4 regions of the Neptunicella sp. genome follow, and region 1 is predicted to be linked to each of the others. Evidence: predicted binding sites of a transcription regulator. Region 1 holds the regulator's gene; each other region holds the start of a gene.
What was found. Region 1 encodes FliA, which starts transcription of late flagellar genes. Its sites were predicted from a motif close to CTAAAGNTNNNNNNNNNNNNGCCGATA; they were not measured.
Positions count from the first base shown of each region.

Region 2: the regulator FliA is predicted to act here: its motif matches at 1,328-1,354, upstream of ACTD55_RS11435 (DUF5610 domain-containing protein).
Region 3: the regulator FliA is predicted to act here: its motif matches at 1,966-1,992, upstream of ACTD55_RS06605 (flagellar protein MotY).
Region 4: the regulator FliA is predicted to act here: its motif matches at 4,159-4,185, upstream of ACTD55_RS06345 (DUF4760 domain-containing protein).

Region 1 covers NZ_JBLWWF010000017.1:44,223-50,175, forward strand. Annotated here, with positions in the region: gene flhF (flagellar biosynthesis protein FlhF) at 1-478, shown strand, start outside; gene ACTD55_RS13975 (MinD/ParA family protein) at 475-1,350, shown strand; gene ACTD55_RS13980 (RNA polymerase sigma factor FliA) at 1,347-2,072, shown strand; gene cheY (chemotaxis response regulator CheY) at 2,120-2,503, shown strand; gene ACTD55_RS13990 (protein phosphatase CheZ) at 2,539-3,297, shown strand; gene ACTD55_RS13995 (chemotaxis protein CheA) at 3,310-5,478, shown strand; gene ACTD55_RS14000 (protein-glutamate methylesterase/protein-glutamine glutaminase) at 5,494-5,953, shown strand, end outside.
Region 2 covers NZ_JBLWWF010000013.1:1,010-6,962, forward strand. Annotated here, with positions in the region: gene ACTD55_RS11435 (DUF5610 domain-containing protein) at 1-1,297, opposite strand, end outside; gene trmA (tRNA (uridine(54)-C5)-methyltransferase TrmA) at 1,468-2,565, shown strand; gene fabR (HTH-type transcriptional repressor FabR) at 2,562-3,161, opposite strand; gene ACTD55_RS11450 (acyl-CoA desaturase) at 3,356-4,477, shown strand; gene sthA (Si-specific NAD(P)(+) transhydrogenase) at 4,620-5,953, shown strand, end outside.
Region 3 covers NZ_JBLWWF010000006.1:117,359-123,311, forward strand. Annotated here, with positions in the region: gene ACTD55_RS06600 (TonB-dependent receptor) at 1-353, opposite strand, end outside; gene ACTD55_RS06605 (flagellar protein MotY) at 1,077-1,937, opposite strand; gene rnt (ribonuclease T) at 2,372-3,004, shown strand; gene ACTD55_RS06615 (universal stress protein) at 3,092-3,973, shown strand; gene ACTD55_RS06620 (peroxiredoxin) at 4,046-4,651, opposite strand; gene ACTD55_RS06625 (bacterioferritin-associated ferredoxin) at 4,890-5,084, shown strand; gene bfr (bacterioferritin) at 5,309-5,779, shown strand; gene bfr (bacterioferritin) at 5,796-5,953, shown strand, end outside.
Region 4 covers NZ_JBLWWF010000006.1:62,706-68,658, forward strand. Annotated here, with positions in the region: gene ACTD55_RS06330 (EAL domain-containing protein) at 1-757, shown strand, start outside; gene ACTD55_RS06335 (alpha/beta hydrolase fold domain-containing protein) at 1,031-2,017, opposite strand; gene ACTD55_RS06340 (winged helix-turn-helix domain-containing protein) at 2,112-3,320, shown strand; gene ACTD55_RS06345 (DUF4760 domain-containing protein) at 3,390-3,917, opposite strand; gene ACTD55_RS06350 (flagellin) at 4,416-5,246, opposite strand; gene ACTD55_RS06355 (flagellin) at 5,948-5,953, opposite strand, start outside.

The sequences.
Region 1 (5,953 bases):
TTGCCCGGTAAAAAAAGCCATTAATGCAGAACAACTTGACGAAGTTTTATACCAATTTCGCAATAGACAGTTAATATTATTGGATACAGCCGGATTTGGGCAAAGAGATATCAGGTTAATCAAACAGTTAGATACCTTTAAGCAAACTTCCTGTGCTACTATTAAAAGCTATTTAGTATTGCAGGCCAACGCGCAAAGGCAGGTTATGCAACAAACAATTAAGTTGTATGATGATATTTCTTTGCAAGGATGTATTTTCACAAAATTAGATGAGTGTTACAGTCTGGGTGAAATGGTCAGTGTAGCGATAGAGAATAATCTGCCGATCAGCTACTTGACGGATGGGCAGAAAGTACCGGAAGATATTCGTAACGCAGAGGTAAAATATATGATTTCAACTGCGGCACGTATGTATAAAAAATATGGATTAACCCCTATGACCTCTCGTCATGTTGAACAAGCGTCAGTAGCCGTATGATAGAGGATCAAGCGAGTAGCTTAAGAAGTATGCAGCAATCCAGTTTGATTAAAGTAATTGCCGTAACAGGCGGTAAAGGAGGTGTAGGTAAAACCAACATCACCTTGAATACTGCTATTGCGATGGCCAAAATGGGCAAACGAGTCATGGTACTGGATGCCGACCTTGGTTTGGCTAATGTGGATGTCATGCTGGGGCTACGAGTTGAAAAAAACCTTTCTCATGTCTTATCCGGTGAATGTTTGCTCGAAGAGGTGTTAGTGGAAGGTCCGCATGGACTTAAAATCGCGCCAGCGACGTCGGGTAGTCAGTCGATGACCGAATTAACCCATATAGAACATGCCGGTCTTATTCGCGCATTTAGCGAAATTCAACAAGATATTGATGTGTTAATTGTCGATACTGCGGCGGGCATCTCTGATATGGTGTTGAGCTTTTCCAGAGCGGCACAAGATGTCATGGTGGTGGTTTGCGATGAACCAACGTCACTGACCGATGCTTACGCGTTAATTAAAATTTTAAATCGCGATCATGGCGTATTCCGCTTTAAAATTGTGGCTAACATGGTGCGTAATTTACGTGAAGGGCAGGAATTATTTGCCAAACTTTCCAAAGTCACCGGCCGTTTTTTAGATGTGGCACTGGAACTTGTCGCGACAGTCCCTCACGATGAAAATATTCGTAAAGCGGTGCGTAAGCAAAAGGCGATAGTTGATGCTTATCCTTCTTCACCGGCAGCGATCGCCATTAATAATTTAGCTAAACAAGCCTTAAATTGGCCTATTCCACGACAGCCAGGTGGTCATTTGGAGTTTTTCCTTGAACAACTGGTACGTCAACAAAACGTTCAATCAATGCAGGGCGAGGCGTGAATAGTAAAGCAACAGCCTATCAACAACATGATGATAAAACCAAACTGGTAGAGCAGCATGCTTCACTGGTAAAACGTATTGCACATCATTTGATGGTTCGGTTACCCGCGAGTGTATTAGTGGATGATCTGATTCAGGCTGGCATGATTGGTTTATTGGAAGCGGCCAAAAACTTTGATGGTAGCAAAGGCGCGAGTTTTGAAACCTATGCAGGTATTCGAATTCGTGGTTCAATGCTGGATGATATTCGCAAAGGTGACTGGACTCCCCGCTCAGTACATAAAAATAACCGTGCTATTTCAGAAGCGATTGCCCAAGTTGAAAAAGACACAGGGCGAGACGCCAGAGATTTAGAAGTAGCGGAGTATTTACAAGTGAGTATTGATGAATATCATCAAATGCTTAACGAAGTAAATGCGGGACGAATCATTGGTATAGAAGATTTAGGTGTTACTGAAGATGTTATTTCTAACGATAGAAATAACAGTATTGATGAACCTTTTGATGATGTTTTGCAAGGATCGTTTCAGAAGTCACTGGCACATGCTATTACCACTTTGCCAGAAAGAGAGGCGATAGTATTATCTCTTTACTATGATGAAGAGTTGAATCTGCGCGAAATCGGTGAAGTACTGGAGGTCAGTGAATCACGAGTGAGTCAAATTCATAGTCAGGCAATGCTGCGGTTGAAAAACCGAATGAAATCATGGCGAACAGCTTAATAATTTATAAATAATAATGGCAAGTTGATACCTCAACGGAGGCGGTTTTGAATAAAAATATGAAAATTCTGGTTGTTGATGACTTTTCAACAATGAGACGTATCATCAAAAATTTGTTAAAGGATCTTGGGTTTACCAGTGTGCAGGAAGCGGATGATGGAAGTACCGCCTTGCCGATGCTGCAACAAGGAGACTTTGATTTTGTGGTGACGGACTGGAATATGCCCGGAATGCAGGGAATTGATTTGCTAAGAGCGATCCGTTCCGATGACAATCTTAAGCATTTACCGGTACTGATGGTAACCGCAGAAGCGAAGAAAGAACAAATCGTTGCCGCTGCGCAAGCCGGTGTTAACGGTTATGTTGTGAAACCTTTCACTGCAGCGACGCTAAAAGAGAAACTCGATAAAATATTTGAACGTCTGGGTTAACCGGTGGCTTATCCTGCCAATTTAGGAGAAGCTGAATGGCTAATTTACAAAAAACGTCAATCTCGTTAGACGATGCGAGAAAACTGGTCAGCTTGTTAGAAGCCGGAGATCAGGACGGAGCAAATCAATTACTTGAAACTGTCAGTATTAATGGTTCAGTAGAGTTATTTTCTGAAGTCGGTAAATTGACCCGACAGCTACATGATTCACTTAATAATTTTCAACTTGAATCACGTATTGCCGATCTGGCCAATGAAGATATTCCAGATGCGCAATCGCGCTTAAACTACGTCATCGAAACGACTGAACAGGCAGCCAATCGCACCATGGATGCAGTGGATACCTGTATGCCAATTGCCGAACAAATCAACTCTGGTATTAAAAATATTATGCCCGAGTGGAAAAAATTGATGACCCGTCAGCTAGAATTAAATGAGTTTAAAACGCTGTGTTATGACTTGGACGGTTTCTTGGAACAGTCGTTGGCGGAATCAGATAAACTAAGTAATTTGTTGACTGAAGTCCTTATGGCACAGGGGTATCAGGATATTACCGGGCAAGTGATCCGCCGTGTAATGGAGCTGGTTAAAGAAGTCGAAGATAGTTTGGTACATATGCTAACCATGTTCAGTATGCCAGAAGCTATTGATACTTCAGCGAAAAAGGATAAAGAGTTAGCAAAAGATTCCGATAAGATGAAAGCGGAAGGGCCCATCATCGATGCTGAGAGTCGAGACGATGTTGTTTCAGGACAAGATGATGTGGATGACCTACTATCTAGCTTAGGCTTTTAAGAGGAATGATTCATGGGATTTGAAGTTGACGAGGAAATCCTCGAGGATTTTTTGGTTGAGGCGGGAGAAATTCTGGAACAGTTGCAAGAGCAGCTTGTTGAGTTGGAAAATGATCCTGATAATGCCGATTTGCTCAACGCTATTTTCCGTGGATTCCATACCGTTAAAGGTGGCGCTGGATTTTTGTCGTTAACGCCTTTAGTGGAAGCTTGTCATGGCGCTGAAAATGTCTTCGACATCATGCGTACCGGTAAGCGCAAGGTCAATGCCGAATTAATGGATGTTATTCTGCAGGCCTTGGATAGCATTAATGACATGTTTGCTAAAGTGCAAGCGCGTCAAGAACTTGACCCTGCCGCGCCTGAACTTATTGAAGCATTACATCGACTGAGTAAACCTGAGTCCGAAGATCAGTTTACGCCTGCGGTCACCGCTCCTCCCGTTGTGGAATCTCCTCCGGTGGTGGAAGAAGAGAGTGTAAGCGAAAGTGAAAGTTCTTCAGGTGATATTGACGAAATTACCGAAGATGAATTTGAAAAATTATTAGACGAATTGCACGGTACCAGCAAGCCTCCTGCTAGTTCCGCTCCTGAAACCACACCCAGTGCTGGAAGTGATGGGGATATTACCGATGATGAATTCGAGTCTTTGCTCGATGAATTACATGGTAAAGGGCAGTTTGCCGTGGATAGTCCCGCTGCACCTTCTGCGCCGGTGCCAAGTTCTTCCCAATCAACAGCGAGTGGTAGTTCAGATACCGACGAGATCAGTGATGATGAGTTTGAATCATTACTCGATGAATTACACGGCAGTGGTAAAGGTCCCGGTGCGGTGGCTCCTCCCAGTGCCGACAAAACAAGTCAGGTAGAACCACCTCCTAAACCCGTTGAACCACCTGCTGCTAAAGCTGAACCCCCTGCAGCGGCTAAAGCATCTCCATCACCCGCAGCGGTTTCTTCTGCAGCCAAAAAGGATGATAAAAAAGCTGCCCCCGCAGCTGCAGCTGAAACCACTGTACGGGTCGATACTAAACGCCTTGATCAGATTATGAATATGGTAGGCGAATTAGTATTAGTGCGTAATCGGTTGTTGAGTCTTGGCATCAATGTGAACGATGAAGCGATGACCAAAGCGATAGCTAATCTCGATGTGGTAACGGGAGATTTGCAGGGCGCGGTGATGAAAACTCGCATGCAGCCAATCAAAAAGGTATTTGGTCGTTTCCCGCGGGTTGTGCGTGATTTAGCCCGAAGCTTAAAAAAAGAAATTACTTTACAACTAATTGGTGAAGAAACGGATTTAGATAAAAATCTGGTTGAAGCCTTGGCCGATCCGTTAGTGCATTTGGTTCGAAACTCGGTCGATCACGGTATTGAAATGCCCGATGACAGACAGGCTGCCGGCAAACCTAGAATGGGTACGGTAAAATTATCGGCATCTCAAGAAGGTGATCATATCCTGCTAATGATAGAGGATGATGGTAAGGGAATGGACCCTGATAAATTAAAGGAAATTGCCATTGGTAAAGGGGTGCTGGATGAAGAAGCCGCAGCACGCATGACCGATGAAGAAGCCTTTAATTTGATTTTTGCTCCGGGATTTTCTACTAAGGTCGAAATATCCGACATTTCTGGTCGCGGTGTCGGTATGGATGTGGTTAAAACTAAAATTAATCAACTGAATGGCTCCGTACAGATTAAGTCAGAACTCGGTGTGGGCACGACCTTGTCGATCAAAGTACCGCTGACCTTAGCTATTCTGCCCACCTTGATGGTGATGGTCTGTGATCAAGCTTTCGCGTTACCTTTGGCAACCGTTAATGAAATTATCAATGTTGATACAGGTAAAACCAATACTGTAGATGGTCAATTAACCATGATTGTCCGTTCCAAAGCGATACCGCTGTTTTTCTTAGCCGAATGGTTAAACCGCAACAAGAAGCATGTAGTAGATAAAACCAAAGGACATGTTGTTGTGGTGCAATTAGGTACACAGCAAGTGGGTTTTGTGGTGGATTCTTTAATTGGTCAGGAAGAGGTAGTCATTAAACCACTGGATGCTATGTTACAAGGCACTCCCGGTATGGCTGGTGCGACTATTACTAGTGATGGTGGAATTGCATTAATATTGGACATTCCTGGTCTCCTTAAACGATATGTCAAAAAAGCGTTAAACGCTTAGGAGTATTTTTCAGCCATGCCATATAAGGTTCTGGTGGTCGATGATTCGACGTTTTTCAGGCGCAGAGTTAAAGATATTCTGGCCAGAGATCCGGACCTCGAAGTGGTCGGGGATGCCAAAAACGGTCAAGAAGCTATTGAGCAGGTTATCGCATTAAAGCCAGACGTTGTCACCATGGATATTGAAATGCCGGTGATGGATGGAATTACTGCGGTAAAGCAGATTATGGCTTCTCATCCTGTGCCTATTTTGATGTTCTCCTCTTTGACTCATGAAGGGGCTCAAGCCACATTAGACGCAATGGATGCAGGGGCGCTGGATTTTTTGCCTAAGCGTTTTGAAGATATTGCACGAGATCGTCAAGAAGCGATTGATTTATTGCAGCAAAGAGTTAAAGCGTTAGCACGGCGCAAAAGTCGAGTCAGCAGTTTCATTAGCCGCTCAACATCCGTTCAGACGGGAGCACACACTACCG
Region 2 (5,953 bases), on a different contig from region 1:
CTGCCTTAACACTATCTTGAACATTACCTTCATTTTGATCATTGTAATGTGATACTGCTCCATAAGTTTTAATGACTTCGGTTTGTTTAAAACTAGTGAGTTGTAAAGCAAAACCGGTCAGTTCCTGATCATCGTAGCCCAAATCAAGTGCCTGGTTAAATGCCTTATCAATATCACCATAGAAAAACTCATCGGCTAATTTACCTGCATCACCAACTAACTCACCAATCGCTTTAAGTTCTTCATCATCCAGTTCCCCTTTGACAGAGTAGGACAATTTATTCGACTCATAATGTTGATAGTTAGTTTCACTAGTGACTTGACTCTGTGTCTGTTCAGGCGATTGTGCACCATCCGGGTTGTCTTGAGATTCAGTAGCCTGAGTGGCGCTATTATCAATATCTACCGGAGCGTTATCAGGATCCGGCGTCGTTGAGGTGTCACCTGCCGGACGTGCAACTTGATCAGACGCAGAAGGGGCGGTTGCTACTGCATCTGCAGCCGTCCTGATATTCTGCTTATCTTCATTATTTGAACGGTTCGCTTGCTTATCTGCATCTTGCTGTTGCTCTTTTTGCTTTTGTTGAGTTTCAAGCAGGATTTGTTGATTTAAAGAAAATTGACGCGCATCTTCAAAACTAATCGACACTTCATCACCATCACGAGTCCGGATTGTTAACTGGCCAGATTGCTGCTCGGTGTAATTAACTTGTTGGTTAATAGCTAGCTTGTCAGTATTCGAGCCAACTTGATTGTCGGGTTGCTTTCCGAAAATTTGTTGTTCAAGTGACTTGATCCCTTGCTCAATAAGATCCTGACTTTTGCTAATGCCGTCAGTGATTTCATTATTCATCATATCGCCAAGATCTTTCTTGGCCATATTCACGCCTTTTAATACGCCAGAACGAGCCTGTTCAAACATGCTATTTAACGCTTCGTCGCTCATTCCTTTAGATTTAGCGTTTTTTAATGCTCCACCAACAAAGCTCAGCACGTTTTTCGCCACCTCTTCAAAATCGAACAGACCTTTCTCCTGCTCATTCTTAGGCGACGGGAGATTGGCCTTTTGATCATGGATGACCAAATTCTGATTGAGCGAATGGTTATAAACCCGAGCACCAATAAAGGTCTGAGAGCTAATTGAAAACATTGCACTATTAGTCAGTGAAACATGATTCCCCTGTTTACCAACCGCTTGTTTGTTATTGTCGAATGGCACAGCATCGTTAGAGTGCGACGCGCGCCCCGACATATGCGTCTTGTTACCCAAGAACGCCTTTAAGTCACCAATATTCATAAAAGATACCTCACTATCCTCAACCCAGTATATCGGCCTTTATTGATTATTATTTAGACTTTTTATGCACAAATTTTACGGCCTGCAACGTTCTATGCTATCAATACTTGGCGGGTGAAGTATAAAACCGTACAATCCGCGCCTTTTAACGCCTCATCAGGAGAAAAGCTTTGCGGCCAACTGACATTATATCTGAGCACTATCCGGAACTACTTGCAGAGAAGGCGGAATACATTCAACAACACTTTGCCGCATTACAAACACCAGCCCTAGAAATATTCAGCTCTCCTGTTCTCAACTATCGGCAACGCGCCGAGTTTCGCGTTTGGCACGACGGTGATGATTTATATCACATTATGTTTGATCAGCAATCCAAGCAAAAATACCGAGTCGATCACTATCCTCCAGGATCAGAGTTAATTAATGCTGTGATGCAAGATTTGCTTGTCTTGCTAAAGCACAATGATATGGCCAGAGGTAAATTATTTCAGATTGATTATCTTAGTTCACTCAGCCAACAAATAGTCGTCACCCTGATTTATCATAAACCGTTGTGTGAGCAATGGCAGTCGAGCATTCAACAGATATTGGCTGTGTTACGACAAAAATACGATATCCATCTTATTGGTCGGGCTAAAAAACAAAAAATCGTTCTGGATCAGGATTATGTGATTGAGTCCTTGAACATTAATCAACGTCCCTATCAATTTAAACAAATCGAGAATAGCTTTACTCAACCTAATGCCGTGGTGAATTGTCATATGATTGAGTGGGCACTCGATTGCACCGCACAGTGCCAAGGAGATTTGTTGGAGTTGTACTGTGGCGCAGGCAACTTTACTTTGCCCCTGGCACAAAATTTTAGAAAGGTATTGGCCACTGAAATATCCAAACCTTCTGTTGCAGCGGCACAATTTAATATTGATATTAATCAAATAGACAATGTCACTATTTTGCGCATGTCCAGTGAAGAGTTTACTGAGGCGATGAATAAAACTCGCATATTCACTCGCTTGCAAGACGTTGATCTGGATAGTTTCGACTGCAATACCATTTTAGTTGACCCGCCACGCTCAGGCTTAGACGATGAAACCATTAAATTAGTCAGTCAATATCAGAATATTTTGTATATTTCATGTAATCCCGAGACATTAAAAGACAACCTCAGTAGCCTTTGTCAGTCACACGAGATAAAACGCTTTGCTATGTTTGATCAATTCCCTTACACCCATCATGCAGAATGTGGTGTGTGGTTGGAAAAGATCTAACGACTGCTTTTGGCAGCCGCCCCAATAGCAATGAAGCGTAACTGGATAATCAAGCGTTCAGCCAACTGTTTTTGATATTCCGCTGGCATTTCAATCGCCTCGGCGCCAGCACTGAACACAATTCTAACCATTGCTTCAGCTTGTAAGTTAGCCAGTTCAACCGGTAAACGGGTATGCCGGCCAACATAATCACTTAGTTCAGCGATAAAATGCTGTATTTCGCGAGAGACCGCTTCTCTAAAAGCAGTAGAAGTTCCAGAACGTTCACGCAACAACAATCGAAAAACGTTACTGTTGGCAGCAACAAATTCCATAAAGGTTTCCACTGACACTCGAATAACATCTCCACCAGATGCGATGCGCAAACGAGCCTGTCGCATTAATTGCCGCAACGCCAATCCAGCTTCATCCACCAAAGTTAGGCCTAAATCATCAAGATCTTTAAAGTGTCGATAAAATGAAGTGGGCGCAATTCCCGCTTCACGAGCCACTTCGCGCAAACTAATACTCGATAAACTGCGTTCATCACACAGCAAACTAAATGCAGCATCAATAATGGTATGTCTGGTACGAAGTTTTTGTTCCTTTCGACTCATTCTATTTCTGCTCTTTTCAACATAAATGTCCCAGTTGGCGCGTTATAGCACGTTGTCACAGGACAAGCTAACTCAACCAGCAACAACCACTATTCTCGCTATTTTTTAACCGTTAAACCACCAAATTACTTGCTTTGATTAACCTATTCAGGGTAGATTAGCGCACACTTGTAAGCTCAAATAAATTATATTTAATGAATAAACCTCCTCTAGTCAAAACCAACGTCATTCTATTTACCTTAACGGCTCTTATTTCTGTAACTTTGGTTCCATGGGAAGCCGTTACCAATGGATTTGATTGGGTGGAAATTGGCAGCTTTATCCTATTAACCGGCTACGCTGGTATTTCCATTACCGCCGGTTACCATCGCTTATGGTCACATAAAACTTACGATGCCCATCCGATTATCCGTTTTATTTGGGCAATCGGAGGTGCGTTTGCGCTGCAAAACAGTATTTTACACTGGGCATCTGACCATCGTATTCATCATAAACATGTCGATGATAATGATAGGGATCCCTATTCCGCCAAAAGAGGCTTCTGGTATTCCCATATTGGCTGGATGCTGCGTGAATATCAGGCAAGCCGATATAGTGACTACAATAATTGTCGTGACTTACAGAAAGATCCTATTGTTATGTGGCAACACAAACATTATCTGGCCTTAGCAATAATAACGAATTTTGGCATTCCATTATTTTTAGGCTGGCTAAACAATGACATCTGGGGCATGTTGTTGCTTGCGGGAGTTTTACGTTTAGTAGTATCACACCACGTTACCTTTTTTATCAATTCATTAGCCCACATTTGGGGAAAGCAAACTTATACCGATACCAACACGGCTCGTGATAACGGTTTTTTAGCCTTAATTACTTACGGGGAGGGCTACCACAATTTCCATCATATTTTTGAGTATGATTATCGAAATGGCGTACGTTGGTGGCATTTCGATCCAACCAAATGGTTGATTTTTAGTTTGTCCCTGGTCGGCCTCACCAATAATCTGCGTCGTTGCCCGGAAGAACGTATCGCCAAAGCGCGAATTACCATGCAACTACAACACTCGCAGCAACGCATTGCCCATTTACCGGATGCTGAAGAACTGTTGAGACGTTTTCAGCATGAATATGATATTTTGCTGCATAAAATGAGTGAATATTACTCAACCAAAAAACGTTTAATGGAAATTAAGCGTAAAAAGCTAATCCGTGGTTACGAAAAATTAGAGCTAGACTTTAAATATCAAGAGCTGAAGATGCATCTCCAGTTACAAAAACAAAAATGGAGCAAGCTGAATTCAATGCAATTTGCATAAATCGTACTTCCCACAAAAATCATTCAAACAAAAAATAATAAGCCCGTTTTCACGGGCTTTATTCTTTCCATTCTAATTCCCTGCTAAACTAGCCAGATTGATTTAAACAAGTTGATGATTTTAAAAGACTTTGGAGTACATTGTGAGCGCCAAAAAAACCACCTCTAAACAATCCAATTCGCCTTCGGAAAAGTATCAATACGATGCCGTCGTCATCGGCACTGGTCCGGGTGGAGAAGGAGTTGCAATGCAGCTCGCCAAGGCGGGTAAAAACGTTGCCGTTATTGAACGCTACGAGATGGTGGGTGGCGGGTGTACGCACTGGGGAACAATCCCATCAAAAGCATTGCGCCAATCCGTCAGTCGTTTGACTGAATATAATAATAATCCGCTGTTTAACGATGGTAACAAGACTCGTCATTTAACTTTTCAACAAATGCTCGGCGATGCCAGCGCGGTTATTCGTAAGCAAACTAAATTGCGAAGCGGGTTTTATCAGCGTAACGGGGTAAGCGTGTTACATGGGGAAGCCTCTTTTATTGATCAAAATCACCTGCAGATTAAACGTGTGGATGGCTCTGTGGATACCATTACAACCCATCAAGTTGTCATTGCCACAGGCTCAAGACCATACACTCCGGCAGATATAGACTTTACTCATCCGCGTATTTATAACAGCGACAGCATCCTGTCACTGGATCATGATCCCAAGACCATTATTATTTATGGGGCTGGCGTTATCGGCACCGAATATGCGTCTATTTTCCGTGGTTTAGGCACCAAAGTAGATTTGGTTAATATGCGTGACCGATTATTATCCTTTTTGGATGCGGAAATATCCGATGCATTAAGTTATCACTTGTGGAATAACGGCACGGTTATTCGTCATGAAGAATGTTACAAGAAAGTCGAAGGACGTGACGACTGTGTGGTAATGGATTTGGAATCCGGTAAAAGAATGCGGGCAGATTGCTTGTTGTTTGCTAATGGGCGGACAGGTAATACCGACATGCTAAATCTGCAAGCCGTTGGTTTAAAAGCGGACTCTCGTGGTCAATTAAGTGTCGATGATAATTACAAGACCAGTGTCGATAATATCTATGCGGTAGGCGATGTTATCGGCTATCCAAGCCTGGCATCCGCAGCCTATAACCAAGGGCGTCTTGCTGCCGAAGCAATGCTGACCGGGCAATGCAATACCCGTTTGATTGAAGATATTCCTACTGGCATTTATACCATTCCTGAAATCAGTTCGATTGGAAAAACCGAACACGAACTCACGGCACAAAAAGTGCCCTACGAAGTAGGACGTGCCCAATTTAAGCATCTGGCTCGAGCCCAGATTTCGAATAATTTAGTTGGCAGTCTAAAAATCCTCTTCCATCGTGAAACCAAAGCGGTTTTGGGGATCCATTGTTTTGGTGAGCGAGCGTCCGAAATTGTTCATATCGGTCAGGCGATTATGCAACAAAAAGG
Region 3 (5,953 bases), on a different contig from region 1:
AGGTCTGGCGAGGTACCGCGAATTGAAATTTTGGCTCCCTCACCAAACTGACGTTCAATTTGTACACCGGGGATACGCTGTAGTGCCTCTGCCATATTTTTATCAGGGTTTTTAGCAATGTCTTCGGTATTGATGGAGTCAACAATAGAGTCTGAGAAACGTTTATTGTTTAAGTTCTCGCGAAGTGAAGAGCGAATACCGGAGATTTGAATAATTTCAAGGTTTTCCTTCTTACTGTCTTCTGCCGCTTTATCTGCTTGTTCAGCAGAAAATGCAGGCATAACCATACTGGCGCTTATCAACATAGCTGTATTAACGGCTATAGCAGTTTTAGACAATTGGATAGCTTTCATACCATTTCCTTTAGATGTCGTTATTATTTTAATGGCCCATTCTCTACAAACCTTCGTAGCAGTCTCAAAGAGCCGCAAAGTGCTGTTTTTAGATGGTTATTTGTAAAGTACGTAACAGACCCTATTAGTTGTTCTTCACCCACTAAGATTTTCGTTTCTGATTTCACTTTATAGCTTTCTTTCGGGCTATTTTTGAAAACGGAATCTATAGGTCGGGCTTAATTAAACAAATTTCACTCAAAATATCAAGAATAATATATTGATATTGTATATTTTTTAATAAAATAATTTATTATATTTAGCGATCATTCAAGTAACATACTTGCTGCCTAATGTGGACGGAAAGGCTATTTAATTAGGGCTTTAAGCCTTTTGATTGGTATTATTCCGATTACCATAATGCGAATGCTAGGTGGCAACTCAGAAATCACGAGATAAAACTGAATATAATATATAGATGGAATATAAATGTGATGAATAATTATACATTTATCACACCATTAATGCCGAAGACTGCAATACGATATGCGTAACGCCAATGGGCATATTGAGATTGAAAAAAGTGGGTATTTGCCCGTTATGCAAAAAGCGTAAATCGTTAGTAACGATATCTAGCGCAAAACGGGACCGTATTAGCTGGCGAAAAAGGAATGGCGTTGCGGCGCAATTTTTTTGTTTAGACCATTAAACTCATTCAGGATTAAAAACATATCCGGCAAAAAATTAGGGTCTATCCATGCGAATGACCACCCGGCGGTTTTTAGCGCGGGATAACTCGGTTTCATTGCTGGCAATGTGACGACGCTCACCATGACCGGTTATCTCAATACGTGTTGCATCCACGCCATTATCAGTAAAAAAAGTTTTGATAGTTTCAGCCCGTTTGACTGAAATGCGATTATTCACCCCCGGTTGACCATAACTATCGGTGTAGGCGTCTAGCAGTACCAATTCCATATTGGTATCTTCATGTAAATATTGGCTTATCATTTCCAATTTGTGTTTTGACTGTTTGGTTAGATCGGTACTACCAAATTTATAATTCAATACGGTATAAGCAATATCATCAAAACTAAATGGCAATAGATTAGACACACACTGCACAAATTGCTTATACACCGGCATAAAGTTACTGGCATTCAAGCCCACCGCCACCTTGTCATAATCGTTATACCAGTCCTGATAATAGATGGTTGGCCAATAGCCTTTTTCCAACTCCGACAACATGGTCCATGCGGCTTTTTTGGGTAAGTCACCATCATACTGTTTTCTGACGGTCATTTGTGCGATGGGACGTTGCATAGCCCCAGGCATCCAGCGTGGTGGCACCGAATAGACACCCGCGATTGAATAAGTATCGGGTAAACTCATCATATCCAGCTCAAATTCCATATTTAGCTGTTTACCCGCCATACTGGTAAATAACGCATTTCCATAACCAGAAATAGGATGCTTTAAGGTACATTGAAGCCGATTCGGACTATCTAATTGCCAATCTGATGTTTCCACACTGGCATTATAATGACGCACACCAGCCTGAACCAGCATGGGGAAACATGCCAAAAATAAGATTATTTTTTTCATAACATACTCGCCTGAACTCTCAGTTTGTTATCGACCTTATAAAAAAAATATTTAATAAAGAGGCTGTTTATCTTTGATCTTCACTGTGATTAAGCAGTCAACATTTCTCAATTAAACCGTAAGCCGCGTCATTGAGTCATTCCAACAAGTCTGCTGAGCCACTTTATTTAAATAGCGAGAGATTGTTTCAGACTCCCCGCCTATTTTAACCAAAAGAATTGCGCTATTTTTTGTCTTATGGTTTTGCCTTATCACTACATTATCAAACCCTTAAACAGTAACATAATTTGTGAATTGTCCAGCATGAACAAATTAAATAAAGGTCGCCAATAGTCGTGAATAGAAAAGATAAACCAGCAGTTGAATTTAGATTAATTGGTTTAGCGAAACTGGGCATGCAATAATTGCGCTCCCATTTTCAATTATTATTATTCATGTCTGATACAAAAATGCATCTTAATCAACGTTTTCGCGGTTATTTTCCAGTCGTTATCGATGTAGAAACAGCCGGCTTTAATCCGCATACCGATGCGTTATTGGAAATCGCGGCTGTGACTTTAAAAATGGATCAAGAGGGTTTTTTGCAACCTGATATGACATTACATTTTCATGTTGAGCCTTTTGAGGGGGCCAATCTAGAAAAAGCCGCGCTGGATTTTAACGGTATCGATCCCTATTGCGCGTTGCGCGGAGCAATAGATGAAAAATCCGTGATGACATCTATTTGCAAAGAAATACGTAAAGCGCAAAAACAGGCCGACTGTCAGCGATCAGTTATCGTGGCGCATAATGCGGCCTTTGATCAGGGCTTTTTTAATGCGGCAATCGAGCGCAGCGGTATCAAGCGTAGTCCTTTTCATCCCTTTGTTTCTTTTGATACCACGACTCTGTCTGGGCTGGCTTTAGGTCAAACCGTATTAATAAAGGCTTGTGAGGCCGCAGGAATCGAATTTGACCAGAAAGAAGCACATTCAGCATTGTATGATACGCAAAAAACCGCCGATTTATTTTGTTATATTGTCAATAAATGGCAACAACTTGGCGGTTGGCCTGTCGATATTAACTAAGTTTTCGATTATCTTAACTACAATACCAAGTGCATGATTTAAATAATAAAGTTAATCTATCTAAAATCACAACTGTAGGTACCTTTAATGAAAATTGAACATATTCTGGTTATCTCGGATCAACAAGATAAAGAGCAAAAAGCTCTGGTACGCGCTAAGAAGATGGTTGAGCGCCATGGCGCCAAACTGCATATTGTTGCCTTCAGTTATGAGCATTTACAAGGCCTGTCAGCCAGTCTCACTCAAGCTCAAATGCTTGAAGCTCAGACTAAAATCATTACCACTCATCAACAGTGGTTGACCAAGCAGATTGCGAAACAGGAACTCGATCAATACTGTACTTGTGAAGTTATTTGGGAAAAGGATATTGCAGACTGGGTCAAGAAGCACTGCAAAACAGTTAACTATGATTTGATTATTAAAACTGGACACCGGACTGAAGGCCCCTTCTACACACCCACAGATTGGCATTTATTGCGTAATGGTAGTGTGCCGGTATTGTTAGTGGCAGAAAAAAAGTGGCGCAAAAAACAGGCTATTATGGTTGCGCTCGATATGGCCACCCGTTCCAGAACGAAACAAGCGTTGAATAAAAAGTTAGCTGAAGCTGGGTTGGCCATGGCCAATAATACCGATATGCCACTGCATTTTTGTTTTAGTGTGCCCGTGTCTCCAATTTTGAAAGATATTGGTTTTATCAATAGTGATGATGCAGTAAACAAAGCCAAGCAAAAGTATATCCCGAAAATTCAGGCGTTATTAACAGAACATCCAATACCGCTGAAAAATATTCACATCAAAGCTGGTGAAGCAGATAAAGTCATTCCAAGTATGGCATCCGAGATAGGCGCGGCCTTAGTTGTAATAGGTACGGTAGGACGTAAAGGATTAAAAGCCAAGTTATTGGGCAATACCGCAGAAGACGTATTAAGTTTACTTAAAACCAACGTGATGGTTCTACAACCCTGAATTTGGAAGGTGTCGTTTATCGCAATAAAAAAGCCGCATTATTAATGCGGCTTTTTTAATTAAACAACTATATTAAAGTTTATCGCTGTTCTCAGACAAGTAAGCAGCCACACCATCTGGGCTGGCATTCATGCCTTTATCACCTTCTTGCCAACCTGCTGGGCATACTTCACCATGTTCTTCATGGAAAGCCAATGCGTCAACCATGCGGATCATTTCATCAACGTTACGACCTAGTGGTAAATCATTAACCACTTGATGACGTACCACACCGTTTGCATCAATTAAGAAAGAACCACGGAATGCCACACCTGCATCTGGATGTTCAACGTCATAGGCTTGGCAAATTTCATGCTTGGTATCAGCAACCAAAGTGTATTTAACCTGACCAATACCACCGTCGTTGATAGCTGTATTACGCCATGCATTATGTGAGAACTGAGAATCGATAGACACACCGATCACTTCAACACCGCGCTTTTGGAATTCTGCATAACGCTTATCGAATGCGATTAACTCTGAAGGACAAACAAAGGTAAAGTCCAGTGGATAGAAGAAAACAACTGCTGGCTTACCTTTAATTGCTTCACTTAAGGTAAAGCTGTCAACAATTTCACCACTACCTAGTACCGCTGCTGCTGTAAAATCAGGGGCCGGACGACCAACCAATACGCTCATATTATGTTCCTCAGATTAGAATTTATCAGATTTACGAAGACAAACCTTTTGTAATCGTAAGCTCACAGAAGATTATAGGGTCGGACTTTTAAAAACCAAGGCGCAAATGCAACTATTTTGAAACTATATTTCGCTGCGAAGAAATAAACCGGCATTAATACAATTAATTAAAATAAAGCTTGGCTTTTATCTAAATAACAATTATTATCATTTGCAGTACCACTAACGAGGTTATGCAATGTATATATGTCTTTGTTACGCCATTACAGATAAACAAATCGAAAAAGCGGTTCGCGAGGACGGTGTAGGTTCGATGCGTGAATTGCGCAAAAACCTGAGCGTTGGTGGTCAATGCGGTAAATGTGTGCAAATGGCACAACAGTTGATTGATTCAACGATTATGGATGAATCGCTATTTAAAGAAGTCAGTTAAACGATTCTTCTCCCCTCCTTTATTTTGATCTTTTTATAATTCAGTCAGTTAGCTAACTGGAACAAATTACGTCCATTTCCTAGCCGTAACGCCAATTAAGAATGATAATACTTACTGTTTGTATATTGTTGTTTTTATTGGATTTTTAATCGTAATTAGCTTGTAATAGCTGTTCAAAGCAACTACATTTTGTTGTATTAAACAGCCCATACATTGGTAGTAAAATGCGCGGAAACAAATTAGCTTTAGAACAGTTGAGTAAAGTACTCACCTGTGAACTGACTTCCATTAACCAGTACTTTTTGCATGCTCGTATGTTTAAAAATTGGGGATTATCGGTTCTTAATGACAAAGAATACAAAAAATCCATTCTGGATATGAAGCAAGCGGACAAGTTAATTGAACGTATTTTAATGCTTGAAGGCTTGCCCAATCTGCAACATCTGGAAAAGCTGCGCATTGGTGAAGATACGCATGAAATGCTGCAATGCGATCTTGCCATGCAAATGGAACATATGGAAATAATCAAAAAAGCCATCACGGTCTGCGAAGAACAAGCCGATTATGTGTCCAGAGAAATACTGGACAACATCCTTGAACAAGAGGAAGAGCATATCGATTGGCTGGAAACTCAATTACATCTGTGGCAACAGTTAGGTCAGGAAAACTACCTACAAGCCATGATTAACGACTAATCGGAGATAGACTCACATGAAAGGCCATCAGCAAATAATCGATAGCATGAACCGTCTATTAAGCGCCGAATTGGCGGCCATGGATCAATACTTTATCCATGCAAAAATGTATGAAGATTGGGGGTTAAGCAAACTCCACGAGCGTATTGCCCATGAATTTGACGATGAAAAAGG
Region 4 (5,953 bases), on a different contig from region 1:
GGCTGAATTAGGTGGCGCTATCCGAGATGATCAGCTGGTATTACATTACCAACCCAAAGTCGATTTACAACACAACCGCATTACCGGATTTGAGGCGCTAGTCAGATGGGAACATCCTTTATCCGGCTTACTCTATCCGGATAAATTTATTCCACTAGCTGAAGTTAGTGATGCCATTCATCATTTAACTGAAAAAGTTCTGGATATGGCCTTGTCACAACAACAAATTTGGCGTCAACAGGGCAACGAATATTCAGTAGCAGTCAATTTATCGGCACGTAATCTGGTTGATGACCGCTGTGTTAACAGTCTGAAGTCCAAATTACAACAATACCAGACACCGGCGGGTATGCTGGAACTGGAATTAACCGAAACAGCGTTAATGCAGGATCCGGAAAAAGCGGTAGATTTGCTAATGCAGTTATCCCAGCTTGGGGTCAAACTATCGATTGATGATTTTGGCACCGGTTATTCATCCCTGTCATATTTACGCCAATTACCTATTGATACCCTCAAAATCGATCGGTATTTTGTCAATGAAATGCTGAAAAATGAACAAGATATTATTATTGTCCGCTCGACCATCTCGCTCGGTCATAATTTAAATCTAAAAGTCATTGCTGAAGGCGTGGAAGATCATGAAACCATGTCGGCGCTGCGTAAAATGAATTGTGACATTGCTCAAGGCTACCATATTAGTCGTCCGCTTAGTTGGCCAGACATGGAGCAATGGTTAAAGCAAACCACGTCAAGTTAGTTAGGGGCTGTTGATCTTTGATGTATGAATTTTGTTCAAGTCCAACGCCTTCTGATCGCGACGCCGGATTGCAGGCCTGGTGGATCTAAGTCAAAATCCGGCAACAAAGAGCAGAAGGTGTTGGGTTGAACCCTCCGGGCAGTGTTTGTAGCGCATTTCTACAGCGCTATCGCTCGTTTATGTAGAATAACTACACCATACTCGCTCTGCCTTGTATAAATGCGCTACAAACTACTGCAAAAACACACACCAAAGATCAACAGCCCCGATTAGTTATTCAACCAGGTCTGAATACCTAAACTGCTTTGACAAAAAACTATCTACTTTTTCAACAACTTGATTAAACCAGGGATGAAATAACCAAAAGCTATGAGGCGAATTGTCGAAATCATAGGATTGATGATAAATCTGCCATTTATCCAACTGGGCAAAAGCCTTTTTTCTGCCCTCAGCAAAACGAGTCTGCCCACTACCGATAAATAACATTGGAGGAGAGTTAGCACTAATATATTCAACCGGTGATGCTTGCTTCCAACGCTCAGTCTGACTGGCGTAATTTCCACCAAGCCATAACGCCAAAGCACTATCTGTTTGACCATTTTTGTCTTCATATTTCAACCCCAACTCAGAGGTGATATCCATAATACCATCCAGATCAATTACCGCCTGTACATCAGTGTCCCCATTTATTGTTTGCGGTTTAAACCATTGCAGATGGGATGTATTAGCCAATAACGCTGCCATGTGCCCACCTGATGAACCACCCAGCAAGGCCACCTTGCGGCTATCTATTTGATAATCTTTAGCATGTTTTTTTAACCATAATATGGCGCGATTTACATCCTCAAGTCCAGCAGGATAAAGTGCTTCAATGGATAATCGATACTCAACCGTAATAGCGAGATAGTCTCGCTTGGCCAACGCCGCTGCCAATGGAAAAAGGTGCGACTTATTACCGGAGCGCCAACCACCACCATGGATCAATATAACGGTAGCTTTAGGTTGAGCATTTTGGGGGACGAATAAATCCAGATGTAACTCGCGCCCATTAATAGTGGCATAGACTCGATCCAACTGGATGCCAATATCGTCATTTAATTGCATATCAGCGATACTAATGTGCGGGTATTTTTTATGATATTTTGCAAATGCCGAGGCGACGGTATAGCTATCGTCAACTTCATAGGCATGCGCTTGACAGAGAATTAATAGTCCCGCCAGCCAACCTAATAAACATTTAACAACATTCTTTGTTTTCATTGAATCACCTATGATAACAGACTTTACTCGGCAATCAGAATGCCATTATAGTGACGTACCTTAACCTGAACTCTATAGTGAAAAAACAGTATCCTTGTCTTCCCCTATTAGTCTTTCCTCAATTCAGGCGCGTAAAATCCAGCTCATCAGCCAGGGACTGGCAGCTGCGCAACCTAAACAGCAAAATGCTGCAACCACGCTCAACGTCATTCAGCAATTAGGTTATATTCAAATTGATTCAATCTCCGTCATCCAGCGAGCCCATCATCATTGCTTATGGAGTCGTTTGCCAAACTATCAGTTAGCACATATTGATCAGCTGCTCGCATCTAAGCATGTTTTTGAATACTGGTCACATGCGGCAGCCTTTTTACCCATGGATGATTATCGTTTTAGCCTTCCGCGCAAACAGGCTATCGCCCGCGGGGAAAAACACTGGTTTGACAAAGATCACAAGCTGGTCAAAAACATATTGCAGCGCATCCGTACAGAAGGCCCATTGCAAGCCAAAGACTTTGAGCAACGTAAAACCCTGAATACCGGCTGGTGGGACTGGAAACCGGCCAAAAAAGCGCTGGAACAGTTGTTTATGGAAGGTCAACTCATGGTAAGCAAACGACTGGGTTTCCAGAAAGTCTATGATTTGACCGAGCGAGTTCTACCTGCCAATGTTGATACTCGCCTACCCACCAATGAAGAATTTTATCGCCATCTGATTATCCGCCATTTGCAGGCTAATGGATTAGCTAAGCCCTTTAATATCAGTTATTTGCGTAAAGGTTTGTTAAAGCCCATTCAACAGCAATGTAAAGCCATGCTGCATGATGGTGAATTGTTATTGGTTGAGGTCAATCAGCAACAATATTATGCCCTGCCCTGTGTTACCGACTTATTGAATAAAAAACTGCGCCATACCAAAGTCCACATTTTATCTCCCTTTGATAATCTGCTTATTCAACGACAACGTACTCGTGAACTGTTTGGTTTTGACTATCAGATTGAATGTTATGTTCCGGCCCCCAAACGCCAGTATGGTTACTTTTGTTTGCCCTTATTATTCGGGGATCAATTCGCAGGGAGAATGGATGCCAAAATAGACCGAAAAACTGGTGTGCTCAATATTATTCATCTACATATTGAAACCGATAAAATCGAGGAATTTATAGCGGCACTCAAACCGGCATTGGTCAATTTTATGTATTTTAATCGCGGCCAAACAATGGAAATGAAACGTCTGTCTCACTACCGGGTGGATCTAACCACCAGTACACAACATCATTGGCGACAAATGCTAATTGATTAACCTTACGCGGGCTCGGACATCTTCATTAGCCCACTTCGATGTCAATCTATTAATCACATCGACCACGTTCTACTTTTTCAGTTTGGGTTGCCAGTTTTTAAACTCGATATGTGCAGGAACCACTTTATTTTTTGCTTCATGCCGGATGATCTGATCATTTAACCATTGAAACCATTCCCACGGAGTGTCGCGACCCACTTCTTTGCGTTGGCCTTCAACATAGGCTTCGAGCTTTTTCCATGAATGAAGGATCGGATAACTAAAAAAATCTGCCGCCAATCCCAACTGGAGTTGCTGCTTGTGCACCATAATACCGATACTCTCCCATGTCCCCATATACGCAAATAACACGCCCAACTCCGCGTCGAAATACTTCTCAATCTGTTGTTTATTTAATCCGGATGGCATTTCAAATACTTTGTGCATAACGTTCATCAGTTCTGTGGTTGCGTAACTGCGCAGCATTTGAAATGCCACTTCCCGCTCCGAACTTTTCTGCGATTCACGGATTTGTTTGGCCAAATAAACAATTGAGCTAATAACACCAATAGCTGCAATAAAGTCACTTATATCACCCAGTTCAGATATAGAAATCATTGTTTTACCCTTTTCTTTTTTGCTTTAAAAACTGTTGTGAGTATAGGTAAAATCAAAGTGAGTCAGCCAATCCGAATGCTGCATTGATAAACGAATTATTGCGGCAATGGCTTGCCGCATTAGGATAACTTGCTAAGGGAAGACAAAAATCATGACGGATGATCAATAAACGCCATAAAGAAAAATAAATGCAAATAATTGATTTAACTTAGTTTTTATAAAATTATCGAGCATTTGAAAATATTGGCACGACGTATGCTTTATTTACTCCCGACGCTTCTGGTGTCAATAATTTGAGCGCCTAGATAAAAAAGGCCGGGTCAAATGACCCGACCAACTTGCTCAAGTTAGGAGATCGAGCAAATAAGGTTTCTGTCCGACTGGCAGGGTTTGGGATTGCATACTGGCCTCTCAACCACTTCTACACTCTCAGTCCTGTTAGTCGGCGTTTTCTTCAGAGTGGCCTCTCAGTTCCTACTCTCTCTATTTTTATCCCAATTAGCCTTGCAGTAATGACAATGCAGATTGTGGACGTTGATTTGCCTGACTTAACACGGTTGTACTGGCTTGCTGAATAATTTGCCAGCGTGTCAACTCAGCCGTTTCCTGAGCAAAATCGGTATCGCGAATTCGAGAACGAGCGCCCGACATATTCTCCGATATATTACTCAAATTACGAATGGTGGATTGAAAGCGGTTCTGAATAGCACCTAAATCAGCCCGTTTAGCGTCAATTGCCGACAATGCGTTACTGACAATAGTCATGGCAGCTGACGCATCATCGACATTTGCCACCGATACGGCAACCCCATTGAACAACCCAGATGCTCCAAAACCTCCCATTCGTGAGATATTCACACTAATTTTCTGTCCGGCATTAGCTCCAACAAGAAACGCAGCCGAATAAACACCATCGAGTATATTCACGCCACCGAACTGGGTGGTGGTCGCAATCCGACTGATTTCCTGCTTCAGGGCTGAGACTTCTTTTTGCAGTGCCAAGCGGTCTGCCGACGAGTTAATCCCGTTTTGTGACTGAATGGCCAGTACTCGTATCCGCTGCAATGCTGTAGTGATTTCAGACATTGCACCTTCAGCCGTTTGCGCCAGGGAAATACCATCGTTTGCATTACGTACAGCTTGATCCAGCCCCATAATTTGCGACGTCATCCGATCGGATATTTGCAAACCTGCCGCATCATCCTTAGCGCCATTAATACGAAAACCTGACGATAAACGTTCAAATGAGGTGCTTAGCGCATTACTCGAATTGAATAATTGTCTTCTAGCATTGAGTGAAGACACGTTTGTATTGACATATAAACTCATTTTATTTCTCCTAACCTGATAACGACTATGGCTATTATTTTTATTATTTCGCCGCCGTTACTCGTGGTTTTCTATAAAAGTTAAAAATTGGCACATAATGTGCTTTGTTTATGCTGCCAGTCAGTTTTCTGACTTGTGTTTTTGTCAGGTTACCACCTGCAAAAGCTTATGCTTAAAGTGAGCTTCGGCTCATGTCGACTGTCAGGATTGATGGCCTAATACCTCAAACCTCACTACCTCCTGGCGTCTTTCCTGTCAGTCGGCGCTAAAAAACAAAGCCTCAACACTTTTGTTTTTTAAACGCGGCGTTCCTTTGCAGATCCTTTCCTGATAAAAAATCTCTACTGTCAGGTCGCTTGCTGCTTGTCCCCACAATCTCGCAATGCGACCTTCTTACCCCATATAATTCAATTACTTACACTGTTAATCCTGTTTTTCCTGATAACCTGAAAATCCTACTACGGTTAGTGTTTAACTCGTTCCTCTTTGCACATCGACGACCAATAACCAATCCATTTACAGTCGTACTTACCGACCTGATGTCAGGCATAAAAAAGCCCCAACATCCTGATTTTTAGACGCACTTGTCCCTTACAGCTCCTTTGCTGATAAAAAATCTCTAGTGTTTATTAATGTGATTGCTGCTTGTCCCCACAATGTGCAATCAATAACTAGTTAATAACCAGCCCTTCTCTTTTCATTTACCC